Regions from separate parts of the Paraburkholderia sabiae genome, predicted to be linked through region 2. Evidence: predicted binding sites of a transcription regulator. Region 2 holds the regulator's gene; the other holds the start of a gene.
What was found. The regulator FliA, encoded in region 2, starts transcription of late flagellar genes. The targets are predictions, from matches to a motif close to CTAAAGTTTNNNNNNNNNNNGCCGNTA.
Positions count from the first base shown of each region.

Region 1 (8,639 bases), 1.1 Mb from region 2:
GACGTCGATGCCTGAGCCGGCCCAAGGCAGCGCTTCGAGCGTCTGCCATGCGATGGCCTGTGTCGGCAGGTTCAGTTCGGAGAGATAGCGGTGCGCGGCGGCCGGCACGTCGGCGAGCGACTCGACGGTATCGACCGTGGTCGCCATCTTCTTCGCCTGTTCGATGAAATGCGCGGTGAGATCGGCCGGCATCGGCGGACGCGGACCTTGCGGATGACTCGCGAGATACGCTTGCGCCGCTTCGCGTTCGGACGCGGCCGGCTCGGGTTCGCGCCCTTGCGCGGCGCGGATGCGCGCCAGGATGTTGCGGCGGGCCGTCGATGTATCCATGTGCAATATCCTCGTGCCGGTGATCGTGTGGACGATGCGAAATACGCCTGCGAGATGCGCGTGCGGACTGCGCATCGACCCGCGAATTATACCGGCCGCTCTTCGCGCAAACACCTGGCCAGATGGCATATAGCGGCGCCTACGCCAGGCGCCGACAATGACCTTCACATGTTCATGAACGACAAGCCGCGCGTTACTTGCCCGCGTCTTCTTCCACAGGATGATCGATGCCGAACACCTGACGCAGATAGGCGAGGTACGCCTTGTCTTCGCACATGTTCTTGCCCGGAGAATCGGACAGCTTGGCGACGGGCTGGCCATTGCACTTGACCATCTTGATCACGATCTGCAGCGGGTTGTAGCCAAGATCGTTGGTCAGATTCGTGCCGACGCCGAACGCGAGCTTGCAGCGGCCACGGAAGCGCTCATACAGCTGCAGCACCTTCGGAATGTCGAGCGCATCGGAGAACACGAGCACTTTCGTGCGCGGGTCGCAGCGGTTCGCTTCGTAGTGCGCGAGAAGACGCTCGCCCCAGTCGAACGGGTCGCCGGAATCGTGGCGCGCGCCGTCGAAGAGCTTGCAGAAGTACATGTCGAAATCACGGAGGAACGCCCTCATGCCATACACGTCCGACAACGCGATACCCAGGTCGCCGCGATATTCCTTCGCCCACATTTCGAAGCCGAAGATCTGCGAATCGCGCAGACGCGGGCCCAGCGCCTGGCAGGCCTGCAGGTATTCGTGCGCCATCGTGCCGAGCGGTGTGAGGCCATGCTTCATCGCGTAGAACACGTTGCTCGTGCCCGCGAACTGCTCGCGCAGACCGTCCTTGAGCGTCAGGATCACCTCTTCGTGCCAGCGACCCGAGAAGCGGCGCCGCGTGCCGTAGTCGGCGATCTTGCATTCGGCGAATTCGGGCCGCGCGCCCAGCAGCTGGATCTTGTCGCGCAGGCGCTCGCGCCCTTCGCTGTAGTCGGGCTGCAGCTGCGTGTTGCGGAAATAGACTTCGTTGACGATCGCGAGTACGGGGATTTCGAAGAGGATCGTGTGCAGCCACGGCCCCTTGATATCGATCTCGATTTCGCCGTTGCCTTTCGGCGAAGGCGTGATCGAAATGTACTTCTCGTTCAGATGGAAGAGCGCGAGGAAATCGATGAAGTCGTTCTTGATGAAACGCATCCGGCGCAGGTAGTCAAGCTCGCCCTCGTTGAAGCGCAACTTGCAGAGCTTGCGCACTTCGCTGTGTATTTCGTCGATGTACGGCACGAGGTCGACCTTCGGCGTGCGGCAGCGGAACTTGTATTCGACGTTGGCGGCCGGGAAATGATGCAGCACGACCTGCATCATCGTGAACTTGTACAGGTCGGTATCGAGCAGCGAAGTAATGATCATGATCTTGCAAACCGGGACTGCGTAAAAATCGGAAGACGTCAGGCCTCGTGCGCCATCGCCCTTTCGTGTTCGCCTCGCGCGCCGCGCGAAGATGCTGTCGCATGTTACCCGAATGCGCGCGGGCGGTTGTTCCAACGCGTCGAGCGCAGTGTCGGCCAATGCGCACGTGGCGCAAACGGCCCGCCATAAACTAATCACCAAACGATATAAACGGGTTGGGACGATCGCGTATGCACTACTTGACGTTACGTTACAATACCGCTTTTGGCGTCTTGCCATCTCCCCACTACCCAAAAGATATCGTTTGCAGGAGTTGCCTGAATGACTCACGTTGTGACCGAAAGCTGCATCAAGTGCCGCTATACCGACTGCGTCGATGTGTGCCCGGTGGACTGCTTTCGCGAAGGTCCCAACTTCCTCGCGATTGATCCGGACGAATGCATCGACTGCGCCGTGTGCGTGGCGGAATGCCCCGTGAACGCCATTTACGCTGAAGAAGACGTACCCGGCGACCAGCAGCACTTCACGGAACTCAATGCCGAACTGGCAAAGGGATGGCCGAGCATCACGAAGACCAAGTCGCCGCTGCCCGAAGCCGACGAATTCAAGGACGTGAAGGAAAAGCTCGCACTGCTCGAGCGTTGATCGAAAGAAAACTGCCCCTCGGCTCGAATTAGGCGAATTAAATTGAGATGAACCGAAGGTATTGACAGGTTCTTCTACACCTCCTACAATTTCGCTTCTCTGCTGTTGTTGTTCCCCGATAGCTCAGTCGGTAGAGCGCCGGACTGTTAATCCGTAGGTCCCTGGTTCGAGCCCAGGTCGGGGAGCCAAGAATTGCAAAGGCCCGTTAATCACAACGGGCTTTTTTATGTAGCGACACGTTGTACTGCTGTTCCCCGATAGCTCAGTCGGTAGAGCGCCGGACTGTTAATCCGTAGGTCCCTGGTTCGAGCCCAGGTCGGGGAGCCAAAATTCGAAGGCCCGCACATGTGCGGGCCTTTTTTATTTTCTGCGATCGGTTGATCGTCGATTTCGCTTATGCCTTTCGCCGCGACGGCGAGGCCGGGCAACCAGGTTACGATTGCGTTCACATCGGCAGCCGCTTTCGCTGCCCGCTCAATCGCCCAATCCTCCGGTCACCTGATGAAAATCGTCCAGCCCCGCGTGCGCGTCGCCGCCCTTCTCGTATTCGTCGCAGCGTTCATCTGCGCACCGCTCGCGCAGGCCGAAGAGGTCGCCAGCGTCAACACGAACTTTCATATCACCGGCTCGGACCGCGTGGTCGTCGAAGCATACGACGATCCCGCCGTGCAAGGCGTCACCTGCTATGTATCGCGGGCGCGCACGGGCGGCATCAAGGGGACACTCGGGATCGCCGAAGATCCAACGGAGGCGTCGATTGCGTGCCGCCAGGTCGGGCCCGTCAAGATCCCCGAACCGCTGCGCCAGCAGGCCGATGTATTCACGGAACGCATGTCGCTCATCTTCAAGACGCTGCACGTGGTACGCGTCGTCGATACGAAACGCAACACGCTCGTCTATCTGACCTACAGCGACCGCGTCGCGACGGGCAGCGCGAAAAACAGCGTCACCGCCGTGCCGATGCCCACCGGTACGACGATCCCCGTCCGTTGATTGCGCGGTAGACTGACAGATCCATCTGAACTTCGATCATGACTTCGACCCGTTTCCGCGATAACGCCCGTTACTGGCGCACGCCGCTTCTGCCCGGCGCGGATCTGCTCACGGCCGAATATCACGATCACGAGTTCACCCCCCACTGGCACGACGCATACACGATTCCCGTGATCGAGGCAGGCGCGGAAACGTATCGCTATCAGGGCGCGCGGCACGTCGCCGAAGCGGGCAGCGTGCCCATCATCAATCCCGGCGAAGTGCACACCGGCTCGCGTGCGATGGACGAAGGCTGGCGTTATCGCGTGATGTACGCGCCCGTCGAGTTCATTCATGCGCTGGCGGAAGACATCGCGGGCTGCGCGCAGCCGCTGCCATGGTTTGACGCCGACGTGATCCGCGACGCTGATCTCGCTATACGGCTATCGCGTGCGCATCAGTTGCTCGAGGCGAACGGCGACCCGCTCGTCGCGGAAACGGCGATGCTCGACGCGCTGTCGACATTGCTCGTGCGCTACGGCCGTACGCGTTCCGCCGCACCGCAATTCACCTGCGACGATGCGCGCGTCGTCACGATGAAGGAGCAACTGGCAGACGACCTGGCCGCGCCGCTCAAGCTCGCGGATCTCGCCGAGGCGGTGGGCCTGTCACAGTTTCACGCGGCCCGGCTTTTCTCCAGAGTGACGGGCCTGCCGCCGCACGCATGGCGCAACCAGATCCGGCTGCAGCGCTCGCTCGGACCGCTGCGCGCGGGCGCGTCGGTGGCAGATGTCGCGGCGGCGAACGGCTTCACCGATCAAAGCCACTTCACACGGCATTTCCGCCGTATGTTCGGCGTGCCGCCGGGTCGCTGGCAGTCGTCCTGAGTGCTCGCTACCGCTCGAAACGAGCAGACTCAAGCTACACATCCCCAGCGCAAGAACGTACAAGCCGCCAGTCCCCTCACCCGGCTATGCTGCGCCGTATCGAGGAGGAAAGATTGACTCACCCTGCACAACCCACTCACCGTTTCAAGGAACTCACGGCGGGCGCGCGCGACACGATCCCGATGATCATTGGCGCGCTGCCGTTCGGCGTGATCTACGGCACGCTCGTCGCGTCCGGACCACTGCATTTGTGGCACGGCCAGCTGATGTCGCTGATCGTGTTCGCCGGCTCTGCCCAGTTCATCGCACTCGGCCTGATCGCGGGCCACGCGAGCTACGCCGTCATCTGGGCCACGACGCTCGTCGTCAACGCCCGCCACGTGCTCTACAGCGCGACGCTCGCGCCCTACGTCTCGCACCTGCCGCCGCGCTGGCGCTGGGCGCTCGGCGGCCTGCTGACGGACGAAGTGTTCGCCGTCGCCTGGGCGCACTACCGGCTGCAGCCGCCGGGTGCGGTCGGCCCGTACTACTTCCTCGGCTCGGGCCTCGCGATGTACCTGAACTGGCAGATCTGGACGCTCGTCGGCCTGCTGTTCGGCGCGGCCTTCCCGGGGCTGCAATCGCTCGGCCTCGATTTCGCGATGGTCGTGACCTTCATCGCGATCGTGGTCCCGCAGCTCGTCGCCTTGCGCTATCTGGCGGCGGCTGTCACAGCCGGTGCGCTCGCGTTCTTCTGGCAGGACTGGCCGTACAAGCTCGGCTTGCTCGGCGCGGTATTCGTGGGTGTCGCGGTGGGCGTGCTGCTGTCGCTGCCCGCGTTCCAGCGCACCCGCACGGTGGAGGCATCGCGATGAACTACGTCCTTCTGATTCTCGGCATGGCCGTCATCACGTGGCTGATCCGCACTGCCGTGTTCGTGCTCGGCGATCGCGTCGTGTTTCCGCCGCTCGTGCGCACCGCCCTCGGCTTCGTGCCCGTCACTGTCCTGACTGCGATCATCGTGCCAATGGCCGTGTCGCCGCACGGCACGGAAGCGGAAATCACGTGGCGCAATCCGCAACTGATCGGCGCACTCGCCGCCATCGCCGTCAGCGCACTCACGCGCCGGCCGCTTCTCACCATCGCGGTCGGCCTCGCCGTCTTCTTTGTCTGGCAAGGCGTGGTGCTGAAGTGACCATGCAGTAACGTTTGCGCGCCGTCCGCCCGGCACGGCGCGCCGCCCTCAAGTTCCCTTTCAATCCGCCGATAAACACTCGTGGTCCGTGAACCAGGCACCGTCCATCGACGGATGCCGGCAAGCCGGACAGAACCGCGCCGGATATCGGTGCCGTCTGCGCACGAGGGCGCACGGCACGGGGCCAGCGCCTCAACGGTAGTCGCGCGGTCGACGAAACGGGATAAGACATGGGTCAGATTACCCTCAACATCAAGGACGAAACGCTCGGATCTTTGCGAAAGGATTTCGAGGCGTTCGTGCGGGTCTCGCTCAAGCTAGATCCGCAGTTCGCGACGCCGTCGTTCGAGGACTTCCTGCGGGCAAAACTGCTCGACAACATGGTGCCGCTGACCGAGAACGCCGTGCAGCGGATGCTGCAGGGCGGTCAGTACGCATGGGCGAAACGCACGCTGGACAAGGAGTTTCCGGACGTCGTCGCGATTCTGATGAAGCAGGCGAACGAGTTCGGCTTCGGCTTCGCGTCGCGCTCGGAATGGACGCCCGAAGAGCTGGCGAAGCAAAGCCGCGAATGGGCCGCGGCGATCGTCAAGGAAGCGGAAGGCGCGCCTTCGCTGGTCGATCCGCTCGCCGCGCAGATCAAGTCGGCGGCGCAGGACATTCAGGCGCTCGAGGAAGTGATGCAGACGCCCGCCTGGCGTCTGGCCGAATCGCTACGTCAGCGGGTGTACGAGGCGAAGGTCGCGTGCGAAACCAGCGTGGGCAGCGCGGCGCGCGAGAAGCTCGGCGAACTGCGCGGGCTGTTGCGCCTGGGCATTTCGCACGGCTCGTTCCAGAAGCAGGAAGCGCAGCAGATCATGGAATATCTGCGCCTCCTGAAGCCGGAGATTTTCGTCGAAGAGCCGTATGACGTGTTCACGCGGCTCGCCGCGTGGCTGCGCAACTTCTTCATGCCGCCGCCGCGTCCGCAGCAGCAGCAACAACAGCAGCGGCAGTCGCGCTAGGCTTTAACTCGCGACAATCGTCAAGACAAACGGCGTCCGCATCGGACGCCATCAGATCGCGGCAAGCTCAGTCCCACATTTTTCTGAGTTTCGCCGCGATTTCTATTTTGGCTTGCGCGGCAGCCGCCAGCCCCGCCGATGTCGGCGCCGACACGACGGGCACCGGCGGCCACGCATGCGAATCGAACAGCGGCAGCAGATGCGGCGGGATGAAGCGCGTCCGCGACGCCCACACGTGACGGTCGCCGAGATGCGTCTGGTTGTGCACGTAGAAGCGCTGCGGCATCACGATGTGCAGGTCTTCCTTCGCGCGCGTCATCGCCACATACAGTAGACGCCGCTCCTCGTCGATTTCCTCCTCGCTGCCCGTGCCGAGATCGGACGGAATGCAGCCGTCGACGCCATTGAGCACGAACACATTGCGCCACTCCTGCCCCTTCGCCGAATGGATCGTGGACAGGATCAGATAGTCCTCGTCGATCAGCGGGACGCCGGATTCGTCGCTGGTCGCGTCGGGCGGATCGAGCGTCAGTTCCGTGAGGAAGCGCTCGCGCGACGCATACGTGCCCGCGATGCTCTCCATCTGCACGAGATCGGCCTGGCGAATCGACGCGTCCTCGTGATTGCGCTCCAGATGCGGTTCGTACCAGCGGCGCACCATCTCGAACTCGGCGGGCCACGGCGTCTGCCGGCCGCACACGGACGCCATCATCGCGACGAACAGATGCCAGTCTTCGAGCGTACGCGCGGGCGGCGCAAACGCGGCGAGCGCGCCCGCCGCGCAGCCGGACACGCCATGCGCGACATCGAGCGCGCTGCCTGAACCGAGCGCGTCGGCGCGTGCGGCGATATCGTCGAGCACGCGCGCGGCCGTCGCCGGCCCGACGCCCGGCAGCAGCTGCACGACGCGGAAACCCGCGACGCGGTCGCGCGGATTCTCGGCCCAGCGCAGCACGGCGAGCACGTCCTTGACGTGAACGGAATCGAGAAATTTCAGGCCGCCGAACTTCACGAACGGAATGTTCCGCCGCGTCAGTTCGATTTCGAGCGTCGCGCTGTGATGCGCGGCGCGGAACAGCACCGCCTGCGACTTCAGTTTCATGCCCGCTTCGCGCGCGGCGAGCACCTGTTCGACGATGTAGCGCGCCTGGTCGGCATCGTCGGCGACAGTGACGAGGTGCGGCCGTTGCGCGGACGCCTTGTCGGTCCACAGATTCTTCGTGTAGCGCTCGGTCGACAGATCGATCACGGCGTTCGACGCTTCGAGAATCGGCTGCGTCGAGCGGTAGTTGCGCTCCAGCGTGACCTGCTTCGCGGGCGGATCGAAATGCGCGGGAAAGTCGAGGATGTTGCGCACGGTCGCGCCGCGAAACGAGTAGATGGATTGCGCGTCGTCGCCGACCACCGTCAGGCCGCGCCCGTCGGGCTTAAGCGCCAGCAGGATCGACGCCTGCAGCCGGTTGGTGTCCTGATACTCGTCGACGAGCACATGATCGAAACGGCCGGACAGATCGGCGGCGATCGCCGGTTCTGCCGCCATATGCGACCAGTAAAGCAGCAGATCGTCGTAGTCGAGCACGCTCTGCTTCTGCTTCGCGTCGACGTAGGCCGCGAAGAGCATGCGCAGGTCGGCTTCCCATTCGCGGCACCACGGAAACGCGCTATTCAGCACGTCCGCGAGCGAAGCGCCCGTGTTGACGACGCGCGAGTAGATCGCGAAACACGCCGACTTCGACGGGAAGCGCTTTTCCTTCGCCGAAAAACCGAGTTCGTGGCGCACGAGATTCATCAGATCGGCGGAATCTTCGCGGTCGTTGATCGTGAAAGTCGGCGACAGCCCGATCAGATCCGCGTACTCGCGCAGCAGGCGCGCGCCCACGCTGTGGAACGTGCCGGACCACGTGAGCCCTTGCGCGAGCGCGGCACGCGTGCCGAGCGCCGCGCTGGCGATGCGCGTGACGCGCCGGGTCATTTCGAGCGCCGCGCGACGCGAGAAAGTCAGCAGCAGGATGCGGCGCGGATCGGTGCCCTTGACGACGAGATTCGCGACCCGGTGCGCCAGCGTGTTCGTCTTGCCCGAGCCCGCGCCCGCGATGACGAGCAGCGCGCCGGACGGTTTTGCGACATCGTCCGTGCCGTATTCGACGGCTTCGCGCTGGGCTTCGTTGAGCTTCGCGAGCCAGTCGGCAGCGGCCGCCGACGCGGATGCCGAGGTGGCCTCAACCGGCGCGGGA
Region 1 covers NZ_CP125295.1:970,170-978,808, reverse strand. Annotated here, with positions in the region: gene QEN71_RS04450 (LutC/YkgG family protein) at 1-330, opposite strand, end outside; gene pncB (nicotinate phosphoribosyltransferase) at 524-1,723, opposite strand; gene fdxA (ferredoxin FdxA) at 2,045-2,368, shown strand; tRNA gene QEN71_RS04435 (tRNA-Asn) at 2,481-2,556, shown strand; tRNA gene QEN71_RS04430 (tRNA-Asn) at 2,620-2,695, shown strand; gene QEN71_RS04425 (CreA family protein) at 2,870-3,361, shown strand; gene QEN71_RS04420 (AraC family transcriptional regulator) at 3,400-4,227, shown strand; gene QEN71_RS04415 (AzlC family ABC transporter permease) at 4,314-5,081, shown strand; gene QEN71_RS04410 (AzlD domain-containing protein) at 5,078-5,401, shown strand; gene QEN71_RS04405 (DUF4088 family protein) at 5,632-6,405, shown strand; gene QEN71_RS04400 (ATP-dependent helicase) at 6,473-8,639, opposite strand, start outside.
Region 1: the regulator FliA is predicted to act here: its motif matches at 5,449-5,475, upstream of QEN71_RS04405 (DUF4088 family protein).

Region 2 (8,639 bases):
CACGCCGCCGACCTGCTGGCCCGAGCCCGTGCGCGCGCCGCCGATCGGATTGACGGCGAACACGACCTGCTTCGCCTTGTATGGCTTGCCGTCGGGGCCCGTCGTACTGTCGGCGTTCGCGAGGTTCGAGGCGGTCACGTTCAGACGTTGTGACTGCGCGGACATCGCAGAACCGGCGACGTTGAAAATGTTCATCAGGGATGGCATGGCTTTTCGACCTCTCTTGCCGGTGCACCGGCGTCTAATCCCGTAGCGTTTTGGTTTCTAGCGTTGGTCCAGCGCGCTGCCTTCCGTATGAACGGCAGCGCAGTTCATCAGCCGTTCGACGTGATCGCCGACAGCATGGCCTTGATCTGCTGCGACAGCACCGTCATGCCGGACTCGAAGTGCAGCGAGTTGTCGGCGAACTGCACGCGCTCGGCGTCCAGATCGACGGTGTTGCCGTCCAGCGAAGGCTGCGCCGGAATGCGGTAGGCGACGCGGCCGAAGTCGTCGGTCGGGCCGCCCGTGGCGATCAGGCGCGCCTTGCCGGCCATGTGGCCCGGCTCGGTCGACGCCATCGACATGCCTTGCGACACGCCGGCCGGTTGCGTCATGGCGAGCGGCGCGTTGTTCGACGCGCCCGCCGTCGAGCCGCCGCTTTTCTTCAGCGCGCCCGCGAGCGACGAAGCGAAGTCGATATCGCGAGCCTTGTAGCCCGGCGTATCGGAGTTCGCGATGTTCGACGACAGCAATTCCTGGCGATAGGCGCGCACATCGAGCGCCTGGCGGCCAAAGGCAAATTCGGCATCGAGTTTGTCCAGCATTGGGTTCTCCGTGGAACGGTCCGAGGCCTCGTCCGCACTGTCGATCCGCCTTGTTCGGTAAGAAGCGTTTCGACTGTGTCGGCCAGAAGGCCTTTTTGCATGTGACGCATTGTGCGGGCGGGGCGCAAGACTTAATCGGACGAATAGCCGGGAAAGGACGCCTCTATTCACCGTTTGCACGACAGGCGCGATCTCTAGAATGCGATGCGTACCGATGCATCAATGAAGGAGAAACGACCATGCCCTTGCCCGCTAACGCTTCGCGCGAAGCTCGCCGTATGGGTTCGCGCGCTGTCCGGACGCTGTCGGCGATGGCGCTGGTCGGCGCATGCGCCGCCGCATCCGTCGCGCATGCACAGGAAAGCGGTTCGTCGAATGGCGGACCGATCGTGATCGCCGGCCCCGGCGAGAAGAATCCCGCCGATCTGCAGGCGATGGCCGAGCGCATCAATGCGCCGGCGCCTGCTGCCGCGCCGCGCGCGAGTGTTCCGAATGCGCCGACCGTTGCGCCCGCAACGCTTGCCGCGAATCCGCGCGGCGATGCGGACCGCTTCGCGCAAGCCGCGCATGCCGATGGCGCGATTGTGATTCCGGGCGCGGGCGACGCGACGGCGCAGAAGGCTGCGCCCGTTGCCGCCGCTAATATGAATACGAGTGCGCCAGGCATGATGCGCGTGAGCCTGCAACCGGCCGCGCGTCAGGTGATGCCCGTGATGGTCGCGCCGGCTCCGGCCGCCGCGCGTCAGGCAGCAGCCGTTCAGCCGATCGCCGTCAATCCGCCCGCTGGCAATGCCGCTGCCGCGCAACTGCGCAACGCTACCGCACGCAATGGCGTGGCTGCGGCAACGCCTGCCGCTGCACCGGCTCCCGCGCAGCCGTCCGCACAAGCTGCGGCTCAACCCGCCGCGCCCGTACCCGCAGGACAGCAGGACGGCGAAGCGATCCGCCGCGCGGCGCTTGCCTATTTGCAGCAGCAGTCGGCGGGCTTGCCGGGCAAGGTCGACATCACCGTCGCGACGGTGTTTCCGCGCGGTCTCGCCGCGTGCACGACGCTCGAGCCGTTCCTGCCGACGGGCGCGCGCGTCTGGGGCCGCACGACGGTCGGCGTGCGCTGCGCGGGCGAGCGTCCGTGGACGCTGTATCTGCAGGCCAAGGTTTCGATTCACGCGACATATTTCCTCGCCGCGCGCGCGATTGCGCCGGGCGAGCTGCTGTCCGCCGCCGATCTCATCGCGCGCGACGGCGATCTGACGCTGCTGCCGCAAGCCGTGATCACCGATCCGGCGCAGGCGGTCGGCTCGGTCGCGTTGATGCGCGTGTCGGCGGGCTTGCCGCTGCGCCGCGACATGTTGAAGAGCGCCGAGGCCGTATCGATCGGCCAGAGCGTGAAAGTGGTTGCGCTGGGTCCGGGCTTCGCGATTTCGGCGGAAGGCAGCGCGATGAACAACGCGGCGCCGGGTCAGCCGGTGCGGGTGAAGACGGCGAACGGACAGATCATCCAGGGCATCGTGAAGGACGCCGGGACGGTCGAAATCCAGCTCTGACGCGGAGTTTCCAGCCGTTACAAGTTGAAAAACGTGTCGGATCGGTTGAGCTAAAGTTCGATGGGTGAATGCCGTTATTACATTCAAATCGCACAGGAAGCCAATCGTGAAAGTTGATTCCACTAACCATTCCGGCCTGCAGACGTTGAAAGACGGGCTGCAGCGCCCGCAGCAAAGTGACGCCGCCACGACGGGCGGCGCAGGCACGGCAACGTCGACGGGCGCGAGCACGTCGGGCGCCGCGAATGTCAATCTGTCGGGGCTGTCGTCGCAGTTGCACAGCCTCGCTAGCGCCGGTTCGTCGGATATCGATACGGCGCATGTCGAGTCGATCAAGCAGGCGATCAAGGACGGTACGTTGACGATCGACTCCGGCAAGATCGCCGATGGCGTGCTGGCAACGGCGCGCGACCTGCTGCAAAAGAAGAGCCAGTCCGGCAACTGATGACGCACCGATGAGCGGTGCGCAGGGTGCCGGGCGGTATTTGTGACAAATCCGGTTTGCGGTCGACGCAATCCGGTGCCTAGCGAGTTGCTTTGTGATGAAAGACGCCCTGCTTGCCACCGTCATCGACGAATATTCCGCTGTGGAGCTGTTTGCCTCCGTCCTCGCAGCCGAGGAGCGAGCACTGACCACGGTGCACCCCATCGACACGCTGCCGCCCATCGTCGAAAAGAAGATGGAGCTGGTGGACAAACTCTCCACGCTTGAAAAGGTGCGCGACACGCAGCTGGCGCAGCTTGGCTATCCTGCCGGATGGAAGGGCATGGAACTGGCCGTCGCCAACGATTCGCGTCTTGCGACGCAGTGGTCCTTGTTGCAGAAGGCTGTTGAGCGCGCCAAGCGGTTCAATACCACGAACGGTGCGCTGATTCGTACTCGGATGGAGTACAACCGGCGGGCGCTTGCTGCTCTTAATGTGGCCGTTGGGCCGGAGCGTGGTGCGCTTTATGGGCCCGATGGGCGGGTTCCTGCTTTTGGGGTTTGATTTTTAAGGGGCTTCGCCCCTTTGGATCCCCTTCTGTTCTCTACCGGACCGGTGCCTTTTGGTGCCGGTTTTGTTTTTTGGGTTTTCGGTTTTTGGTTTTTGCCTTTGCTTTTGCTGGCATCCGCGTTGACGTATCGGTTTGCTAGCGTTGCCCCTGTGCGGGGCGGCACCTACTTTTCTTTGCAGCGGCAAAGAAAAGTAGGCAAAAGAAAGCCGCTTTGAACCTCCAGTGCCTGCCAGGATAACGCTGCCGCGTGCCGCGGTTGAGCTATTGCGTAGCGACGCCAACACCCCGTAGAAAGCCCGCAGTCAACCGCGCACGGCGCGAAAACCCACACACAGTCTGGAGCACATACCGCCGCCATTGGACCGACGGCAGACGGACAAAAACAAGCCGACCGAATGTGCTCCAAGTGGATGTCATCTTTCCTGCCGCGCGCGCCCGACTGCGGGCTTTCTACGGAGTGTTGGCGTCGCTGCGCGACAGCTCAACTGCGGCATGGCCCAGCGCGAACCTGGCAGGCACCGGAGGTGTGAAGCCGCTTTCTTTGGTTACTTTCTTTGCGGCGGCAAAGAAAGTAACTGCCGCCCCGCACAGGGGCAACGCTAATAAACCAAAACGATAGAGCGGATGCCAGCGAAGGCGAAAGCGAAAGCAAAAGCAAAGGCAAAGGCAAAGGCAAAGGCACAAAAACAAAAAGAGCCGACCTAAAAAAAGATCAGCTCTTTCGAAGAAAAGAAGCAACAGCGAACGACCCGAGAAAGCCGCCCGCCGGGCAAAGAAAAAACCTTAGCTAGTCTCAGCCGAAGCCCAGGCCTGCTCGCGCAAGCGAGTCCTCAACCGAGCAACAGCCTGCGAATGCAACTGACAAACGCGAGACTCGCTCACTTCCATCACAGCTCCAATCTCACGCAGATTCAACCCGCGCTCATAGTAAAGCGACATGAGGAGCTTCTCCCGCTCGGGCAACCGGTCGATCGCCTCGACCAGCGCACCGCGCAGCGACTCATCCAGCAACGCCGACAGCGGATCCGAATGATCGACGCAATAACGGTCGAGGAACGGCTCGTCATCCGCCGAACGATCGAAGTCTTCGTAGTAAATCAGCTGGCTGCCGTGCAGATCCTGCAGCATCGACTGATACTCGTCGAGCGGCATCTTCAGATGCTCGGCAATCTCCGTCTCGCTCGCCGAACGGCCCAGCGACTGCTCGACCTGATGCACGGCGCTTTCGACCTCGCGCGACGTGCGGCGCAAGCTACGCGGCAGCCAGTCGTTGCTGCGCAGCTCGTCGAGCATCGCGCCGCGAATCCGCTGGCTCGCGTACGTCTCGAACTGCGCGCCCTGGTCTTCCTTGTAACGGCTCGCCGCGTCGAGCAGGCCAATCATGCCGGCCTGAATCAGATCGTCGAGATCGACGCTCGCCGGCATCTTGGCGACGAGCTGCAAACCGAGACGGCGCACCAGCGGTGCGTATTTCGTCAAAACGTCGGCTTGCGAAATTTTTCCTTGAGCGTTGTACATCGTGCTCCCCTTATCCTTGCCCTCAGGCGTGCTGCGCAGACGGTTGATCGGCGAATTGCGCCGTAGTTACGGTCGTCCGCGGCACGCCATGCGTCCGTGACGAAATCGCTGGCCGCATCGGCCAGTACTGCAGTTCGGCTGCGATATGACGGAAATCGCGCGCAGCAGGTGCCGATGGGAAAGCATCGACGACACAACGCGACAAATCCGTGGCTCGCGCCATCAAAGGATCGGCTGCAACGCAGCCGGCATCTTCCAGCGACACAGCGAGATAACGCCCCGCCACGCCCGCCAGATTTTCAAAAGCGGTGTGCGCATCGGCCACGCTCTGCACGTGGTTCACGAGCACACGAAACTGCGCAATCGCATGCGCGAAGTGCAAACGCTTCATGCACGCATACGCATCGGTGATCGCCTGCGCCGCGACGCGCGTCACGACCATCACGTCGTGGGACTGCATCGCCAGCGCGGACAGCGAGCCTTCGCGATCCACCTGCGCGTCGATCAGCACGACATCGGCCGGCCCGCTCAGCACCACGCCCATCTGTTCCGGCGTGCAGCTTTCGCGATTGCCGCGCGATGCTGCGAGCACCGCGAAGCCCAGCGCGTGACGGCCAGCCGCCTGATCGAGCGTCATCTCGCCGCGCATCACCGCGGCGAAATTGCCTGCGCCGCGCACGCCGCCCAGCATCGCGCTCACCGAGCGCTCGCCGAGCGACTCGTCGATCACGAGTACGTCCTTGCCCTGCTCCGCGAGCGCGGCGGCGAGATTCACCACCGTCGTCGTCACGCCCACGCCATGCGAGCCGCCAGCGACGGCCACGATCCGCGAGCCGGAGCGCGCCAGCAGGCGCCTCAGTCCTTCAGCCTGATCCAGCACGAACTTATCCAAAGCGAACCTCGTGCAGATCGGCGGTCGAACGGGCCGACAGGGCCGACAGCAGCGCCGGCACGTCCTCGTCCTGCGGGACGAACGGCGAGTTGTCGCGCGGAATGCAGAAGGCGCTCTTGATCAAAAATTTCTTCGTGGCGACGTACAGGTTCTCCGGCACCTTCTGTCCCGTCGATACGTAATGCACGGGCAGCTTGTAGCGGATCACCGTGTCGAGCACGCTGCCCAGATTGGTCGCTTCGTCGAGCTTGGTCAGGATGCAGCCGGCGAGCGGCTGCTGGTCCGGCGCGTTCTGATACGCCTGCACGACTTCGTTCAGCGTGTCGCCGTGGCTCGTCGCGTTCAGCAGCAGCAGGCGCTGCACGGGCTGACCGGCGCGACACAGCATCGAGATCTGGTCGGACACGAGGCGATCGCGCTGGCTCATGCCGATCGTGTCGATCAGCACGATGTGTTTGTTGCGCAGTTCGGAGAGCGCGAGCGTCAGGTCGGCGCTGTCCTTTACGGCATGTACCGACACGCCGAGAATCTTGCCGAAGATGCGCAGCTGCTCATGACCGCCGATCCGGTAGCTGTCGGTGGTGAGCAGCGCGACCTTGCTGGCGCCGAAGCGCATCACGCAGCGCGCCGCGAGCTTGGCCGTGGTCGTGGTCTTGCCAACGCCCGTCGGGCCCATCAGCGCAAACACGCCGCCGCGCTCCATCAGCGCGTCTTCGTTTTCCATCACGGGCACGTTCGATTCGAGCACCGTCTTCACCCACTCCATGCCGTCTTCCATGCCTTCGACTTCCGGCAGGTTGTCGATCACCATCTTCACCAGTTGCGCCGAGAAACCGGCTGCGAACAGATGCTTGGTCAGCGTGGCGTGCGTCGGGCTGCGGCGCTGGCGGTCGGCCCACAGCAGGCCGGCGAACTGTTCTTCCATCATGCCGCGCATCGCGCCGAGTTCCTGCATCACGGTCTCGTTGACCATCTGCTCGATGCGCGACTGGATCGAATCCGTCAGCGCGGCGGCGACCTTCGGCGTGATGTCGGCGGCGCCGCTCTTGCGGCCGTCGCGGGTGTTGATGTCGCTCGCGCCTTCCGCCACGGTCGGCACGATGTTGTTCTTCTGCGCGGCGCGGCGTGCGGCGACCTGCGCGGCTTCGCGCGCCCAGTCGGGCTTCGCGTCTTCCCTGCTGGCGTCGACGGGTGCGCCCAGACCACGCGCAACTGCAGCGGCGGGCGTCATCGTCGGATTGGCTGCCGGAACCACGTCCTTGGCCGCGATGCGGCGCGCGTGATCGATCAGCCACGGATTCGTTTCAGCCATCGTGCGCTGGCGCACGGGTGCTTCGGGCATCGCGGGCGCGGCCGACTTCGCGGCGGCGGCAGGCGCTGCGGGGAGTTCGCTGCGTGCTTCTGCGCGCAGTTCAACGCGCACGTCATCCGTTGCGCGTGCGGCGGGCGCTTCGGCTGCTGCGCTCGCGGCGGCGGCCGCTTGCGGCTCGGCCTTCTCTTCGCTCGCGGCGGCCATGCGCTCCGTGCCTGCTTCCGGGCTCGCGCCGAACACCGACGAGAACACGTCAGGCATTCCGCTCGCATACGGATTGACCGACATCGACGGCGCGGACGATGCGGTGGGCGCCATCAGCGCACGTGCGCCGCCTGCTGCTGCGTTCATGCCGACGCTGGCTGCTGCGTTAGCGCCTGCTGCGGCGCCTTCCTGGCTGCGCGGCGTAATTGCGCTCAGATCGCTGTCGGCCACGGCGACGATTTCGACGGTGCCGTCTTCGTTGGTGCGATTCGACAACACGACTGCATCGGAGCCCAATGCCTCACGGACGAGACGCAGTGCGTCACGACTCGTTGCACCGACAAATTTGCGAATGTTCAAGCTGATTCTCCGATGAGCTACGCGGACCGGCGACATACCGTTTCCCGATGAGATGAATTATTGCGAAAGACGTCCAACCACCATCGGGCAATAAAGACGGTGAAACGCTGGCAATTCAGGCATTCGGTGCACATGCAACGGCCCGAAACCTCGGGAATTTTGACCGGCGGGCAACGCCGCGCCGCGCCGCACAACGCGCGCAGCCTTGTGTATCAAGGCCCCGTGCGCGCTCCAGTGAAAAAGGCCGGCCGCGAGATGCGGACCGGCCTTCGGGAAACCAGACGCGGATGAAACCGCGCGAGAGAGTCGCGCGGCGCTCAGTGCGCGCCGATTAGTGCGCGCCGATCACGTTCACCACGCGCACGTGCCGCGTATCAGGCACTTCCGCATACGACAGCACCTTGAGTTGCGGCAGGCTGCGCCGCAGGAAGCGCGCGAGCATCGCACGCAGCGAATGCTGGACGAGCATCACCGGCGTGAGGCCGAGGTTCTGCTGGCGCGTCATCGCCTTCTGCGTCTCCATCAGCAGCGTGTTCGCGAGGCCCGGCTCGAGTCCGGGATTGACGCCCGTCGCGAGCGCCTGGGTCAAGAGCCGCTCCAGATTCGAGTCGAGACCCATCACCTGAATGTCGCCGTTGCCGGGGAACCACTGCTGCGTGATCGCGCGGCCGAGCGCGAGGCGCACGGCGGCCGTCAGATCGTGCGGATCGGTGATCTTGCCGCCATGTTCCGACAGCGCTTCGAGGATCGTGCGCATGTCGCGGATGGGCACGCCTTCCTCGAGCAGGTTCTGCAGCACCTTCTGCAGCGTCGCGACGGGCAGCATCTTCGGCACGACATCGTCGACGAGCGGCGCGGCGTCCTTCTGCATGCGCTCGATCAGCGCCTGCACTTCCTGGCGACCGAGCAGTTCCGCAGCGTGCGTGACGACGAGGTGGTTCAAATGCGTCGCGACGACCGTGCTCGAATCGACCACCGTGTAGCCGTACACCTGCGCCTGTTCGCGC
Region 2 covers NZ_CP125295.1:6,410,389-6,419,027, forward strand. Annotated here, with positions in the region: gene flgC (flagellar basal body rod protein FlgC) at 1-207, opposite strand, end outside; gene flgB (flagellar basal body rod protein FlgB) at 315-806, opposite strand; gene flgA (flagellar basal body P-ring formation chaperone FlgA) at 1,046-2,350, shown strand; gene flgM (flagellar biosynthesis anti-sigma factor FlgM) at 2,457-2,795, shown strand; gene QEN71_RS28935 (flagella synthesis protein FlgN) at 2,893-3,339, shown strand; gene QEN71_RS28940 (RNA polymerase sigma factor FliA) at 4,130-4,864, opposite strand; gene QEN71_RS28945 (MinD/ParA family ATP-binding protein) at 4,887-5,756, opposite strand; gene flhF (flagellar biosynthesis protein FlhF) at 5,749-7,632, opposite strand; gene flhA (flagellar biosynthesis protein FlhA) at 7,964-8,639, opposite strand, start outside.